DNA from 2 places in the Paenibacillus cisolokensis genome. Region 2 is predicted to be linked to the other one. Evidence: predicted binding sites of a transcription regulator. Region 2 holds the regulator's gene; the other holds the start of a gene.
The links. Region 2 encodes LexA, which represses DNA repair genes until DNA is damaged. Its sites were predicted from a motif close to CGAACATATGTTCG; they were not measured.

Region 1: the regulator LexA is predicted to act here: its motif matches at 6,790-6,803, upstream of recA (recombinase RecA).

The regions. Positions count from the first base shown of each region.
Region 1 is NZ_JBCNFP010000073.1:86,868-95,316, forward strand. Features, by position in the region: gene ymfI (elongation factor P 5-aminopentanone reductase) at 1-441, shown strand, start outside; gene ABEV74_RS12780 (DUF3243 domain-containing protein) at 559-810, shown strand; gene ABEV74_RS12785 (DUF3388 domain-containing protein) at 1,004-1,768, shown strand; gene ABEV74_RS12790 (helix-turn-helix domain-containing protein) at 1,814-2,749, shown strand; gene ABEV74_RS12795 (YajQ family cyclic di-GMP-binding protein) at 2,802-3,293, shown strand; gene rimO (30S ribosomal protein S12 methylthiotransferase RimO) at 3,422-4,750, shown strand; gene pgsA (CDP-diacylglycerol--glycerol-3-phosphate 3-phosphatidyltransferase) at 4,747-5,325, shown strand; gene ABEV74_RS12810 (competence/damage-inducible protein A) at 5,369-6,628, shown strand; gene recA (recombinase RecA) at 6,873-7,931, shown strand; gene ABEV74_RS12820 (RecX family transcriptional regulator) at 8,025-8,449, shown strand, end outside.
Region 2 is NZ_JBCNFP010000056.1:26,350-34,798, forward strand. Features, by position in the region: gene ABEV74_RS09575 (HAD family hydrolase) at 1-268, opposite strand, end outside; gene ABEV74_RS09580 (hypothetical protein) at 294-800, opposite strand; gene ABEV74_RS09585 (DUF896 domain-containing protein) at 843-1,040, opposite strand; gene ABEV74_RS09590 (LysM peptidoglycan-binding domain-containing protein) at 1,206-1,586, opposite strand; gene lexA (transcriptional repressor LexA) at 1,778-2,398, shown strand; gene glnA (type I glutamate--ammonia ligase) at 3,833-5,161, opposite strand; gene ABEV74_RS09605 (MerR family transcriptional regulator) at 5,197-5,604, opposite strand; gene ABEV74_RS09610 (methionine gamma-lyase family protein) at 5,668-6,918, opposite strand; gene hflX (GTPase HflX) at 6,999-8,300, opposite strand; gene ABEV74_RS09620 (AAA family ATPase) at 8,328-8,449, opposite strand, start outside.

The DNA of each region.
Region 1 (8,449 bases), on a different contig from region 2:
GTCGAGGAGAGCACCTGGGACGACGTAATGGCGGTTAACCTGAAAGGCATGTTTTTATGCACGCAGTTGTTCGTGCCGGCGATGATTCGCCAGCGTTTCGGCAGAATCATCAATATTTCGTCCGTCTGGGGCATGTCCGGCGCTTCGTGTGAAGTGCTGTATTCCACGGCGAAAGGCGGCGTTAACGCGTTCACCAAGGCGCTGGCCAAAGAGCTCGCCCCGTCGGGCGTCACCGTCAATGCGGTCGCTCCGGGGGCGGTGGACACGGCCATGCTCGACCATCTGAATCACGAGGAACGGGCGGCGCTCGAGCAGGAAATTCCGGCGGGACGGCTCGCCAGGCCGGACGAAATCGCTTCGCTGGTATACTTCCTCGCTTTGCCTGAATCCGGATATATTACCGGCCAAATTATTAGTCCGAACGGGGGCTGGATCACCTAGCGCCATTCGCGGCTGCAACAAATTGACTGGCCGATGCGTCGAATAATCTGTATGCGCCTCGCACAAAATACGACTGTTGACGATTTTGATCTTCAACAATCGAAGGAGGCGAAAGAAGTGTCAACAGTTCTTACCAATTTCGAAACATGGAAACAATTTTTGGCCGATCGTGTCGCGCAAGGGAAGCAAGCGGGGCTGTCCGAAGATACGATTTCCAATCTCGCGTTCGAAATCGGTTCGTTCCTCGATGAAAAAGTCGATCCCAAAAACGGCGAGGAACGTTTGCTGAAGGAGCTTTGGGATGCCGGCAACGATGAGGAACGCCGTACGCTTGCCCGTCTGATGGTGAAACTCGTTTCCAATTCGTAAGCCATACGAACCGGATTTTTTATCGGGCTTTATAAGTCATTCGAAACAAGGCAGCGAAAGCTCCCGAACAGGGGGCTTTTCTGCAATGACTTTTATAATAAAGAAGGATTTTGACGAATTTTGTTGAATTTTCATTATTGAAGTTGATGATTTCCGGCTGCCAGGCTCGATTTTACGCAACGGTGGTGTTCGCATGGAGTATAAACAATGGTACATGGAATACAAAATACATAAAAACCGTCCGGGATTGCTTGGGGACATCGCCTCGCTGCTCGGCATGCTCGAAGTGAATATTTTGACGATCAACGGCGTTGAGGACCGCACGCGCGGCATGCTGCTGCAAACCGACGACGAAATGAAAATCGAGCTGCTTGGCAAACTGCTGCAAAAAGTGGATAATATAACACTGAACAAATTGCGGCCGCCGACGCTGGTCGATCGGTTGGCCGTTCGTCACGGCCGATATATCGAGCGGGATTCGGATGACCGCAAGACGTTTCGTTTCACCCGGGACGAGCTTGGCCTGCTGGTCGATTTCTTGGGCGAGCTGTTCAAGCGTGACGGCCATCAGGTAATCGGTCTCAGGGGAATGCCGCGCGTCGGCAAGACCGAATCGATTATTGCCGGCAGCGTATGCTCCAACAAGCGATGGACGTTCGTTTCTTCCACCTTGTTGCGGCAAACGGTCCGCAGCCAGCTGTCGGGCGACGAAATGAACCCGAACAACATTTTTATTATTGACGGCATCGTCAGCACGATGCGTGCGAATGAGCGGCATTATGCGCTGCTTCAAGAAATAATGGCTATGCCCGCGACCAAAGTTATCGAACATCCGGATATTTTCGTCAAGGAATCGCATTATGATTACAGCCATTTTACAACGATTATCGAACTTCGCAATACGCCCGAAGAAGAGATCAGTTACGATTCGATCACTTCGGGATTGAACGATTTTTAACGGTATATCGCCATTCACGATGAATGACCGGAGGAGGTGCGCACCGTGTCCGAACTGGGAGCCGAATTGCGCCGAGCCCGTCTGGAACGCGGCTTGACGCTCGACGACGTGCAGGACAGCACAAAAATCAGAAAACGTTACCTGGAAGCGATCGAAGAAGGCAATTACAACGTCCTTCCCGGTAATTTCTATGTAAGAGCCTTCGTGAAAAATTATTGCGAGGCCGTCGGTTTGGACGCCGATCAAATTTTGTCCCAATACGGAAAGGAAATTCCTTCGGCATCGCTGGAGACGGAAACCGAGCCGTCGATCGCCGCAAGACCGCCGCGCCGTTCGCAGCCGTCGCAGCGTTCGGAACGTTTCGGCAAAGTCGGATTTTCCGTTCTGATGTGGTCCTTTCTTATTTTAATTTTGATTCTGGTATATGTGTTCGCAATTCGCAAAGACAGCCCGCCGCCGAAAACGGCGGACAACAATACGTCGATCACCGACGAGGTGAAACCGCCGTCCGACAACGGTACGGACCAGTCGGCCGGCGAAGGCCAGGGCACGGGAACGGACACGCAAGGAACCGGCGAAACGGCCGAACCGGAGACCGAACCGGAGAAGCCGGCGACCACGGTGACGTTCAGAGAGAAGGAAGGCAACATCGACCATTACGATGTCGCGCCGGCTGGCGACCACAAGCTGGAAATCGTGGTGACGAACGGCCAAAGCTGGATAGAAGTCCGGGAAGAGCGCAAAGGCGGAAAGGCGCGCATTTCGAAAACGGTTGACCCGGACAATACGCTCACCTACGATTTGGATAAGCCGCTGTACGTAAACGTGGGACGGGCCGACAATGTGGAAATCAAAATCGATGATATCGTCGTCGATGACGGCAATCGGCCGAATTCGAAAAAAATAATATTCCATCCGATCGAAGACGGCTCCGCTGCGAATGAGACCGGCCAATCCGGTACGGGCGGAGAGGGCCGATAAGCGGCGTTCGGCTGATCGTGACGGAGCGGTAAAGAGGAGAGGAAACCGATTCATGGCATCGGAAAATTCGTTCGACATTGTGTCCAAAGTGGATATGCAGGAATTGGAAAACGCGATTCGGCAGACGGAGCGTGAAATCGAGACGCGCTTCGACTTCAAGGGGAGCAAGAGCTCCATTACGCTGGAAAAGGAAGAGCTGGTCGTCGTATCGGACGACGATTACAAGCTGCGGAGCGTACTCGATATATTGCTGTCCAAGATGGCCAAACGCGGCGTGCCGGTGAAAAATCTCGATTACGGCAAAATCGAGCCGGCGGCGGGCGGCACGGTCCGGCAGCGCATCAGGCTCCGTCAAGGAATCGAACAGGATGTCGCCAAGAAGATCAATACGCTCATTCGAGACTCGAAGCTGAAAGTGAAAAGCCAGATCCAGGGCGATCAGATTCGCGTCAGCGGCAAGAGCCGCGACGATCTGCAGGCCGTCATGCGGCTGCTTAAAGAGGCGGATCTGCCGCTGGAGCTGCAATTTACGAACTACCGTTAATTCGGAAAGCGTCCCGCCGTTCCGCTGCCGGAACGAATAGCGGGACTATTTGCGTTTTTGACACGCTTATGGGCATATATTATACTTGATCATACAGTTTTTCGGTTGAGATCTGGGGGATTGCGAAAGTGACGGAACGTGTAAAAATTGTAACGCTTGGATGCGAGAAAAATCTGGTGGATTCCGAGATTATGTCCGGTCTTATTCATGAGCGCGGCTATCGGCTCGTGGAGGAGGCGGAGGATGCCACAGTCATTATTGTCAATACATGCGGTTTCATCGACGCGGCCAAGGAAGAATCGGTCAACACCATTCTCGATCTGGCGGAACTGAAGGAAACGGCCAATTTGAAGGCGCTTATCGTATCCGGCTGCCTCACGCAACGGTACAAGGAGCAGCTGATGACGGAGATGCCGGAAATCGACGGCATCGTCGGCACCGGCGATTTTCATCATATTAATACTATTGTCGACGAAGCGCTGCGCGGCAAGAAGCCGGTGCGCGTCGGGCATCCGGCTTTCGATTACGACCGGAAGCTGCCCCGCAAGGTGACGACGCCCCGGTACACGGCTTACGTCAAAATCGCCGAAGGCTGCGACAATGCTTGCACTTTCTGCAGCATTCCGCTCATGAGAGGCAAATTCCGCAGCCGGTCGATCGAGTCGATTGTCGAAGAAGTGCGGGGTCTGGCCGCCCAGGGCGTCAAGGAAGTCAGCCTGATCGCGCAGGATTCGACCAATTACGGAACCGACCTGTACAACCGGTTTATGCTGCCGGAGCTGCTGAACCGGGTGAGCGAGGTGGAAGGCATTGCCTGGATCAGGCTTCATTACGCCTACCCCGGATTTTTTACGGATGAGCTGATCGAAACGATCGCCTCGAACCCGAAGGTGTGCAATTATATCGATATGCCGCTTCAGCACAGCGAGGATCTTATATTGAAGCGGATGAGACGGCCCGGCCGGCAGCGCGACGTCCGCGAGCTGATCAGCAAAATCCGCGCCCGCATTCCCGACGTCGCCCTGCGTACGAGCATCATCGTCGGCTTCCCCGGCGAAACCGACGAGCAGTTCCAGCGGCTGTGCGATTTCGTGCGTGAAATAAAGTTCGACCGGCTGGGCGTCTTTACTTATTCCGCCGAAGAAGATACGCCCGCGGTACGACTGCCCGATCACGTGCCGGACGAAGTCAAACAATGGCGGGCCAATACCTTGATGGAGATCCAGCGCGAAGTGTCGCGCGAAAACAGCAGCAAATATATCGGGAAAACGATCGATGTGCTCGTGGAGCGCTATGACGGCAGAAGCGACGTCTATGTCGGCCGCTCTCCGTACGATGCGCCGGAAATCGACGGCGAAGTGTTCATCACGGGCTGTACGGCGGGCATCGGCGAAATTCAGAAAGTGCGCATTACCCACGCCTACGAGTTCGATTTGTCCGGGGAGGGAATCGCTTGAATCTGGCCAACAAGATTACGCTGGCGAGAATATTTCTGGTGCCGATTATTATGTTTTTCCTTCTCATCAATCTGAATCTCGGCTCGTTGAAATTCGAGGATTATTCCATCACGGTCAATCAGATCGTAGCGGCGCTCATTTTTATTATCGCGGCAAGTACGGATGGGCTGGACGGATATATCGCCAGGAAGAACAAAATCATTACCAATCTCGGCAAGCTGCTCGATCCGCTTGCGGATAAGCTTCTCGTCGCGGCCGTACTCATTTCGCTCGTCGAGATGGACAAGCTGGACGCATGGATCGCCATCATCATTATAAGCCGCGAGTTCGCGGTAACGGGTCTGCGCCAAATCGCGCTGCTCGAAGGCACCGTTCTGGCGGCGAGCAAGTGGGGAAAGTGGAAGACGGGCGTGCAGATCACGATGATTATCGCGCTGCTGCTGAACAATTTCCCTTTTGCCTTCCTCGATTTTCGTTTTGATCTTATCGCCAGCTGGGCGGCGGCGCTTATTACCGTTTACTCCGGCTTCGACTATTTCGTAAAAAACAAAAACCTGATTTCCCTTTCCAAATGAACCGGTTGGACCGATGACAACGCCAAGGCAGAGGAGAGATGGAATGAAAGCCGAGATCATTGCTGTCGGCACGGAGCTGCTGCTCGGCCAGATCGTAAACACGAATGCGCAATATTTGTCCCGCGGGCTCGCGAACCTCGGCATCGACGTTTATTTTCAGACTGTAGTCGGCGATAATGCCGGACGGCTTCGCGAAGCGATCGTAAACGCCCGCAAGCGCGCCGATCTGGTGCTGATGACAGGCGGTCTGGGACCGACCCAGGACGATTTGACGAAGGATGTGCTGGCCGATTATTTGGGACGGCGCCTTGTGGTGCACGAACCTTCCATGGCCAAGATCGAAGCGTTGTTTGCGAGCCGGGGCGCCCATATGGTCGAGAGCAACCGCAGGCAGGCGCTGATGATCGAGGGCGCAGAGCCGCTCGGCAATGAAGCCGGTCTCGCGGTCGGCGTCGCGCTCGAGGCGGACGGGACGCGCTATATGCTGCTGCCGGGACCGCCGCGGGAGATGAAGCCGATGTTCGACGGACCGGGAACGGAATGGCTCCGTTCCCAAATGGGGGCGATTGCTCCGCTTCACTCCCGGGTACTGATGTTTGCGGGCATCGGCGAATCGAATCTGGAGGCGGCGCTGATCGACCTGATCGACGGGCAGACGGATCCGACCGTCGCCACCTATGCGAAGGAAGGCGAGGTGGCGGTCCGCATCTCGACGAAAGCGAAGACCGACGCGGAAGCGCTCGGCAAGCTCGACCGGATGACGGAAGCGATCAAGTCGCGCGTCGGGGACCATCTGTATGCGACGGAAGAACGGCCGCTGGAGGCGGCGGTCATCGAGCTGCTGCGCAGCTCGGGGCGGCGGGTCTCGTCGGCCGAAAGCTTGAGCGGCGGCCTGCTGGCCGAGCTGCTGACGAGCGTGCCGGGAAGCAGCGGTGCGTTCGCCGGCGGGGTCGTTTCTTATACGAACGCGACGAAGCACGCGCTGCTCGGCATTCCGCTGGCGCAGCTCGAAGGTCCCGGGGCGCCGGGCGCGATAAGCGAGTCGACAGCGGCCATGATGGCGGAACGGGTGCGGGAGCGGACGGACAGCGATTTCGGCATTTCGCTGACCGGCGTCGCCGGTCCGGAGGAAGCGGAAGGCAAGCCTGTCGGGCTCGTCTACTTCGCGATCGCCCGGCGCGGCGGCGAAACGGTCGTCCATACGGCGCATATGAGCGGAAACCGCGACATGATCCGGCTGCGCGTCGTCAAGGCGGCGCTATACCGGCTATGGCAGGCGATCAAGGCGGACGCGGGCGGTTAAACCCGAACGGCGTTGAAGATTGCCACATTTCCGTCACATCTGAGCCTTGTCTTTGCGTCATATTGCGTCTATAATTGTCCTTAGTTGACGGAAGAACCGTGGCAGATGTATCATTTGCTGCGGTTCTTTTTTGTCGTCCGCCGTCGCTTCCGCAAAAAAACCGAATGTATGTTCGAAAAAATGCTTGGCAACCGTGGTAAAAAAGAGTATCATAACATTATAAACAGTGAAGGATGTGAGTTGGTTGTCAGATCGTCGTGCTGCGTTGGAAATGGCGCTTCGTCAGATCGAGAAGCAATTCGGTAAAGGCTCCATCATGAAGTTGGGGGAAAGTGCGCAACTGCAAGTGGAAACCGTATCCAGCGGTTCCCTTGCTTTAGATATCGCCCTCGGAATCGGAGGATACCCGAGAGGCCGGATTATTGAAGTATACGGACCGGAATCGTCCGGCAAGACGACAGTGGCGCTGCACGCCATTGCAGAAGTGCAGCGGATCGGCGGACAAGCCGCCTTCATCGATGCGGAGCATGCGCTCGACCCGCTTTACGCCAGCAAGCTCGGCGTCAATATCGACGAACTGCTGCTTTCCCAGCCGGATACCGGGGAGCAGGCGCTTGAAATTGCTGAAGCGCTTGTCCGCAGCGGCGCGGTCGATATCATTATTATCGACTCTGTGGCGGCGCTCGTGCCGAAAGCGGAGATCGAAGGAGAGATGGGCGATTCGCATGTCGGGCTGCAGGCGCGCCTGATGTCGCAGGCGTTGCGGAAGCTGTCCGGCGCGATCAGCAAGTCCAAGACGATTGCGATCTTCATCAATCAGCTTCGCGAGAAGGTCGGCGTCATGTTCGGCAATCCGGAGACGACGCCCGGCGGACGCGCGCTGAAGTTTTATTCCAGCGTCCGGCTTGACGTGCGCCGCGTGGAATCGATCAAGCAGGGCAACGACGTCGTCGGCAACCGGACCCGCATTAAAGTCGTGAAGAACAAGGTTGCGCCGCCCTTCAGACAAGCCGATATCGACATTATGTACGGCGAAGGCATCTCGAAGGAAGGCAGCATTATCGACATGGGCACGGAAATGGACATCGTGCAGAAGAGCGGCGCCTGGTTCTCGTTCAACGGCGAACGGCTCGGACAAGGCCGCGAGAACGCCAAGCAGTTTTTGAAGGATCATCCGGACATTGCCGCGACGATCGAGAACCAGATTCGCGAGGCGCATAAGCTGAACGCTGTCGTCACGGACCCGCTGCCTCAGCATCCGACGAAGGAAGAGGAAGAGGCGTTCGAGCTCGATTTTGAATAACGGGCGAATCGAATCTATACGTTTATTCGGAACGGGAGCACCTCTGGCGGGTGCTCTTTCGAATTTGCAGCGGCAGTCGAAGGGGGACGTGAAATGAAGGAACGGCGCGGCGGACACGAGCGGCCCGCCGTCATTACCGCGGTCAAGCAGGACCGCAAAGAGCGTCGCCGCTACCATATTTATATCGACGGCGCCGACGAGGCGGCATTGTCGGTCCATGAAGACATTATGGTCCGCTACCGTCTGTTGAAAGGCCAGACGGTCGATCCCGCCGTCCTGGACGAAATTCGCGGCGAAGACGACAAATACCGCTGCTACATGGCCGCTCTCGTCTATTTGGGCGTCAAACCCCGCACGCGCAAAGAAGTCGAGCGCTATTTGCTGCGCAAAGGGATGGAAGCCGGAGATGTCGCGCTGACGCTCGACAGGCTCGAACGGGAACGGCTGGTGGACGACCGCGACTATGCCGGCCTGTTCGCCGGCCAGCGGCTGCGGAGCGCGGGCAAAGGACGGCGCCT
Region 2 (8,449 bases):
GCTTGCGAAATTCGTCCTGTTCTCCTTCACTGAAACGGGCCCACAACCCTTCGAACGGGTTAATGCCGATCATTTTCGTAAACGGGAACGTCTCATACGATTCGTACAGCGCTCGCGCCTCGCGCCTGACCGCCTCCTCCAGCGCATCCGGATCGACACCGCGCTTCTCCGCCGCTACCCGGCATGTTGCCTGAAACGCTTCCGCCACGCTCCGCTCGTCCCACAGCAGCGTATCGTCAAGGTCAAATAAAACCGCTTGTTTCGCCATTTCCCTTACTCCCCCAAATCGTCACCTACAGTTGTTTCATTTCGATCTTATGCTGCTGCGCAAACGTAGACAGCCTGGCTGCCATCTCATCGGTCGGATAACGGTTCATTACCCGCGAGAACACCCAGTTTCCTTTTTTGTGTTCGATCACGACATAGCCCGGCTGCACCCGGATGCTTCGGATATCGGACGCTTGCAGTCGTTTGTCGCCGGTCCATTTGCGCGTTTGGACATAATCTTTGCCCACCGCCAGGTACGGCCGCCGGAAAAAGAACAGCACCGCAAGCAGCAAATACATAACGATGACGAGCCAGTAGAACGTCCCGTCCTCCTGCATTGCCGTATTCGCCTGGCCGAGAATCGCATAGAACACGGTCAGCATGACGATCAGCGCCGGCCCGATATAATTGCGTCCGACAAAACGTTCGGCCTGATCGGCTGCGGGCGTCATTGCTTTAAGCCCCTGTTTTTTTCTCGCTTTGTTCAATTGCGCGGAATTTTTGCGCACCTTGCGCTCCCACGTTCGCGACACGAATCATTTCCTCCCTGTTATGGATGAAGCGGTTTCGGCGTGCTAATGCTTGACCGAAGGCCGGTCCTCTTCGTCCGCCCACTTGATCGAATCGAGCTGATTGCGGAAATTGCGTCTGAAGTTCGCAAGATATTGCTGCCTGAGCTTGTCCCGTTCCACTATTTCCTCTTCGCTCAACCCGACGCTTTTCTGTTTGCGGGACAGCTCGTTGATCCGGGCGATCAGTTTCTCCACCTGCACTCACTCCTCTCCTGCTTCGCCGGAACTATCTATTACTTTGACATCTTCTTATATCCATTGTCAAGGCAGCGGGAAAGCAAGGGCAATTAAAAACGACCGGTCTTCACACCGGCCGAATATTCCGCAGGTCCGGAGTCAGGGAACCGTCTGTCCCAAGCCTGCGGCTCATCGCAGATCGGGCACGATCAGCGACATTCCCGGCACGATGTTGGACGAATCCAAACCGTTGCGCTTCTTCAGTTCATAAATGCGCCTTTGAATGTCGCCGTTCCCGTCCGGATGGGCCAGCGCGATGCTCCAAAGCGTGTCGCCTGGAGCGACGATAATCGTCTTCTCTCCCGCACCGGCAGGCTTCGGGGATACGCCGGAAGCGTCCGATACCCAGAATGAAAAAGCAATGGACAAAAACGCCAGCAGCGCCAGCGCGGCGAGAAGCCGGACGAAGCCCTTGCCAACGGTTGCCGTACCTGTCCGGGAAAGCGCTACGCAATTCTTTTTCCGATCTCTGTCATATATGCTGCGGTACGTTGTCGTATGAATCGTCATCGTTCAACACCCCAAACATTTGTTCTGTAATCAGAATATATCACGAACATATGTTTGAGGTCAATCGGTTTTCAGAACATTTGTTCCTAATTTTTTATGAAAATGCGAACCCATGTTTCTCGAACTTATGTTTGTACGAACTCGGGTTCTATGTTAGAATAGTAACCAAATCAACTAATGGAGTGATGACGGTGTCGAAGATTTCCAACCGCCAGCAGGCAATTCTTGAGTTCATCAAGAACGAAGTACGGGAGAAAGGCTATCCGCCTTCCGTCCGTGAAATTGGCGAAGCGGTGGGACTAGCCTCCAGCTCAACCGTACACGGTCATCTGGACCGGTTGGAGAAGAAAGGGCTCATCCGCCGGGACCCCACCAAACCGCGCGCCATCGAAATTCTCGATCAGGACGAGAACGAAATTCCGTTTCCGGTCGCCGTGGCCAAAGTCCCCGTTGTCGGGAAAGTAACGGCGGGCGTACCGATTACGGCTACGGAGAACATTGAGGACTATTTTCCGCTCCCCGCCCATTTCGTAGGGGATCATGAAGTATTCATACTTAATGTCGTCGGTGACAGCATGATCGAAGCCGGCATTCACGACGGCGATTACGTCATCGTCAGGCAGCAATCGACGGCCAACAACGGCGACATCGTCGTGGCGATGAACGAAGATGACGAAGCGACCGTCAAAACGTTCTATAAGGAGCGCGATCATATCCGGTTGCAGCCGGAAAACTCGACGATGGAACCGATATTGCTGAAAAACGTCACCATTCTCGGGAAAGTCATCGGCTTGTTCCGGGACATCCATTAATCGGACCGCCGTCCCTCATCGGCTTGTTTCGGGACATCCATAACCGGACCGCCGCTTTTATGCGGGAATCCCGTTTACCGATTTTTAAATCGGAATCACTATCGAACACCAGACAACCACCATCACCGCTTTGGACGGTAATGGTGGTTGTCTTTTGTTTCGCGCCCATCGCATGTTCGGCAAAGACAACAGGATGGCGACCAGGCTTCCGCTGTGCGTCCGATTGCGAACCTCGAAGGCCCTATTCGCCAGCGTCACCCCCACCGTACGACTGATTGTGACCTCCAAGGCCTTATTCGCTCGAACTATCCTCGCTGTGCGTCCAATTGCGAACTTCCAGGGCTTTATTCGCTCGCGCCATTGCCACCAATCCTGAAATTGCTTGCTTTACTCCGGCTCCGCGGCTGCTGGAATCTGAAAGATACAAGCCTTGTAAAATAAGAAAAACGCCTGACGGCGTCTCTGTCTAAGGACGATACTGTTTCGCTATAAATGCTTATATGAACAAAAGACGACATGGCGGCCAGGGCTCAATTCGCCCTCGCCCCGCTGTGAACTGCCACCTGTCCCGAAATTGCTTTACTCCGGCTCCGCGGCGGCCAGCATCCGGAAGATAGAAACCCAATAAAAGAACAAAGCTGCAAAAGTGCAACTTTTTCAGGGATAAAATAACCAAAACAGGAAAATTTCTGCGATAATGCAGTTTTTTTGATCCGTTCAAGCCAGACAAGCGAAAATCGCCAAAAATTACTGTATTTTGGCAGGATTTTTCGCTATAGTCATCTATTCGGGCCCAAATTCCTGTACTTTTGCAGCTTTTTCGCCAAAGCAATCTGCCGGGAGACAGAGGCGCTGAAGGCGAGGCACACCGACGGACGTGCGACGATTTGACGGAAGGCGAGGCACACCGACGGACGTGCGACGATTTGACGGAAGGCGCGGACAGTTAGGCAGGCAAATAGGAAGTGAGTTTTATACTTTCTTTAATGTTTAAGAGAAACTCCAAGCGGAGTCTTTCGAGAATTATCGGCCATGTTTAAGCGGAAGTATATGGTCATTAACGTCATTAACGCTAGTAAGGCCATTAACGCTAATTACGTCAGTAACGCTACACCAGTAACACCTTACGCCAGTAACGCCAGTAACGCCAATTACGCCAACAACTATCAACGGGCATTTTGTGAGCCAATGCAGGTTATCCCGCACCAACTCCAAAATGCCCGCAAATGGTAAATCCGCAATCCCTGATGTTGATTCCGTAATGCCTGCAAATCCGTATGCCAAACGTTAGTCCCGCAAACCTTACACGTTGACTCCGTATGCCAACGTTGATTCCGCAAACCCTAAACGTTAAATCAAAGTATGCCCAAACGGTGTTTCCTAAAACCCTAAACGTTGAACCCTTAATCCCTAGCGAGACATGGCATTAGACCATCAATACAACGTCAAATATTGATCGCGTTCCCACTGATGCACTTGCGTGCGGTACATATCCCATTCGATTTCTTTCAGTTCGTAGAAATGGGCCAGAGCGTGGTCGCCGAGAGCGTCGCAAATGACTTCATCGCGCAGCAATTCGGAGAGCGCTTCTTTCAAATCGGCCGGCAGACTCGGGATCCCTTCTTCGATCCGCTCTTCTTCGGTCATGACATAAATGTTGCGGTCGGTCGGCGCAGGCAGCGGCAGCTTGTTGCGGATGCCGTCAAGCCCGGCTTTCAGCATGACAGCGAGCGCCAGATACGGGTTGGCCGCCGGGTCGGGATTGCGCACCTCTACACGGGTGCTGAGCCCGCGGGATGCCGGAATCCGGATCATCGGGCTCCGGTTGCTTGCGGACCAGGCTACATAGCAGGGCGCTTCGTAGCCCGGAACGAGACGCTTGTAGGAGTTGACCGTCGGATTCGTAATGGCGGCGATCGCACGGGCATGCTTCAAGATGCCTGCCATATAATGACGCGCCGTATCGCTGAGACCGAGCTTATCGTCCTTGTCGTAGAACGCGTTCGTGCCGCCGACAAACAGCGACTGATGGCAGTGCATGCCGGAACCGTTCACGCCGTAAAGCGGCTTCGGCATAAACGTCGCATGCAGGCCGTGCTGGCGCGCGATCGTTTTGACAACCAGCTTGAACGTTTGGATCTGGTCTGCCGCTTTCACCGCATCGGCGTATTTAAAGTCGATTTCGTGCTGACCGGGAGCCACTTCATGGTGGGACGCTTCGATTTCGAAGCCCATCTCTTCCAGCGTCAGTACAATTTCGCGGCGGCAGTTCTCGCCGAGATCGGTGGGCGCAAGGTCAAAATATCCGCCCTGATCGTTCAGTTCGGTCGTCGGATCGCCTTTCTCATCGGTTTTGAACAGGAAAAACTCCGGCTCCGGTCCGACGTTCATCGCCGTAAAGCCGAGTTCTTCCGCTTCCCGCAGCACGCGCTTCAGAATGCCGCGCGGATCGCCGGCGAATGGGGTGCCGTCAGGCATATAAACGTCGCAAATCAGCCGAGCGACGCGGTCTTCCGTCACCCACGGAAATACGACCCATGTATCGAGGTCGGGATACAGATACATATCCGACTCTTCGATCCGGACATATCCTTCGATCGACGAGCCGTCGAACATCATTTTGTTGTCGAGCGCTTTTTCCAACTGGCTGAACGGGATTTCCACATTTTTAATCGTGCCCAGCAGGTCGGTAAATTGCAAACGAATAAATCGGACGTTCTGCTCCTTGGCAATGCGCATGATGTCCTCTTTCGTGTAGCTCAAAATATCATCTCCTTATGACTGGATTACCGCATCTCTTACCGCTTATAGAAGTGGGACAACTGGCCTTGGATCATGGACGCTTTGCCAGGTCGTTTCTCGAGCAGCTCCCGCTTCAACAACCGATGCAACTGCGGCTCGGACAGCTCGCGACGTTTGACTTCGGATTGCTCGCTCAGGACGGTCGCTTCTTCCGACTCTTTGGATACCGGATTCATGACTTGCTTGATGCCGGCAATGTTGACGCCCTTCTCGATCAACGCCTTGATCTCCAGCAGCCGCTCCACATCGTTAAAGGAAAACAGCCGCTGATTGCCGGCGGTTCGCGCCGGAACGATCAGTTCGTGCTGCTCGTAATAACGAATTTGCCGGGCTGTCAGATCCGTCAGTTTCATGACGATGCCAATCGGGAAAAGCGCCATATTTCTGCGTATTTCGTCACCCATGTCGCATCAACCTTCCACCTCGCGGAGTTATTAATCCCATTGTAACCCTTTGCACAAAATGTGTCAAGGTGTGTTAGGTTTAATCACAATTAATTCACGATTTACCATGTTGGACAATGCGGTCAGAACGCCGAATTTGACGTGAGCGTAAGTCAGACCGCCCTGCATATAGGCGATATACGGCTCGCGAATCGGCGCGTCGGCCGACAGCTCCAGACTGCCGCCCTGAATGAACGTCCCTGCCGCCATAATGACCGGGTGCTCGTAGCCCGGCATATCCCAAGGCTCGGGAACGACATGGGCGTCGACCGCCGCCGCCTGCTGAATGCCCTGCACGAAAGCGATAAGCAGTTCGGGACTGCCGAAACGGACCGCTTGAATCAAGTCGGTGCGCGGCGACTGCCAATCCGGCCTCGTATCGAAGCCGAGCATGGAAAACAGCGCAGCAGCGAACACGCTTCCCTTCACGGCTTGTCCGACCAGATGGGGCGCCAAGTAGAGCCCTTGATACATCGACCGCAGCGTCCCCAGCGTTGCGCCGACCTCGCCGCCGATGCCGGGAGCCGTCAGGCGATATGCCGCCGCTTCCACCGCCGCCGCGGTGCCCGCGACATAGCCTCCTGTCGGGGCAAGGCCTCCGCCGGGGTTTTTAATGAGCGAACCGGCAATCAGATCGGCGCCGACCTCGGTCGGCTCGCGCTCTTCGGTAAACTCGCCGTAGCAGTTATCGACGAAGACGAGCGCCTCCGGCTTCAACGCCTTCACCCGGCGGACCATCTCTCCGATTTCCGCCACGGTGAACGAATTCCGCCAGGCGTATCCGCGCGACCGCTGAATGCCGATCACTTTCGTTCGCTCCCCGATTGCCGCCGCGACGCCGTCCCAGTCGACTCCGCCGTCCGGCGTCAACGCCACTTCGCGGTAACGGACGCCCCAGTCCTGCAAGGAGCCTGTCCCGTCACCGGGCTTGCCGATCACCTGATGAAGCGTATCGTATGGCGACCCGGTAATATAGAGCAGCTCGTCGCCCGGCCGCAGCAAGCCGAACAGCGCACAGCCGATCGTATGCGTCCCGGACACAAAATGCGGCCGCACAAGAGCGGCCTCTGCGCCGAACACATCAGCGTAAACGAGATCGAGCACCTCTCTGCCCGAATCGTTATAGCCGTATCCCGTCGAACCGTTAAAATGAAAATCGCTTACACGATGACGGCGGAAAGCGCGGATCACTTTCCACTGGTTTCTCTCGGCGATCCGGTCGATTTCCCGGAACCTCCGTTCGGCCATCCGCTCCGCGTCATCGGCAAGCTTCATCAGACTTTCCCATACATGATCGTTCATTCGTTCCTTATCGCTCAATCCGAAATATCTCCCTTGCTCATTTCATTCCTTATTCATGGACGCTGCTCCAAATATTCATGAAGCGGTCCGCCCAAAACTTCGAAATCCTGCTTGTTCAGCTCCACTCTCAGCAGCAGCTTGTCCCCTGCCGTCTCTCTGTCGACCACTTCGCCTATCCGGTACGCGAGCGCGATCAAATCGCCGCGTTCCGCCGGCAGCGCAAACGTGCGGGTGTCTCCGGCCAGCTTGTCCTGAATCTTCTGGCGCAGCCGCGCGAGATCTTCTGCGTCGTAGGCGCTGATCAGCATCGTATCGCTGTCCGATGGCAGCAGCCCGAACGAAGCCGCCCCCGCCCCGCCGCATAAATCTTTTTTGTTGAAAATCGTTAGCTGCGGCTTGTCCGCGGCGCCCAGTTCGGACAAAATCGAGCCGACGACGCGCATCTGCTCTTCCCGCATCGGCGAGGAGCAGTCGATGACATGCAGCAACAGATCGGCTTCGTTTACTTCTTCGAGCGTAGCCCGAAACGCAGCCACGAGATCGTGGGGCAAATTTTGAATAAAGCCGACCGTATCGGTCAGCAGCACTTCCTTGCCGCTCGGCAACGTCAACATTCTCGACGTCGGATCGAGCGTGGCGAACAGCCGGTTCTCGACGAGCACATCGGCGCTGGTCAGCTCGCGCAAGAGCGTGGACTTGCCGGCGTTCGTATAGCCGACCAGCGCGACCTGAACGACGCCGTTCTTGCGGCGCCGTTCGCGGTGCAGCTTGCGATGGCGCACCACATCCGACAGCTGCCGCTTCAGGTCGGCGATTCGTTCCCGAATATGCCGCCGATCCGTCTCCAGCTTCGTCTCTCCCGGGCCCCGCGTGCCGATGCCGCCGCCCAGCCGTGACAGATTGCGGCCCTGACCGGACAACCGCGGCAGCAGGTAGCTCAGCTGCGCCAGCTCGACCTGAATGATGCCTTCCCGCGTCTTGGCCCGCTGGGCGAAAATATCCAGAATAAGCTGCGTCCGGTCGATGATTTTGGCGTCGAGCGCCTCCTCCAGATTGCGCACCTGGGCGCCCGACAGCTCCTGGTCGAAAATGAACGTATTCGCGCCGCGCTCATCGCCAATCGCCTTCAATTCCTCCACTTTGCCTTTGCCGACGAACCACTTCGAATCGGGCGCATCCCGATGCTGCGTCACGGTCGCCGCCACATCGACGCCGGCCGTTTCCGCCAGGTTCACGAGCTCCTGCAAGGAATGCTCCGGATCGGCGGAGCCGCGGCGAATTTCGGGAGTGATAAGCGAGACCAAGACGGCGCGGTCTTGCACAAGCGTATTCGTTTCGTAAGTCGTTTGTCGCATAGACGGCTCCTTTACATCCAGGTTTCGTTACGTTTTGGCATCCCATTTCAAATCTTCCGGACGCAGCGACATCAGCTCCTGCCGGCCCGGCACCCCGCTCGAATATTGTCCGAGCAGCCGGACGGCCTGATGCCGGATCGATTTCTCGA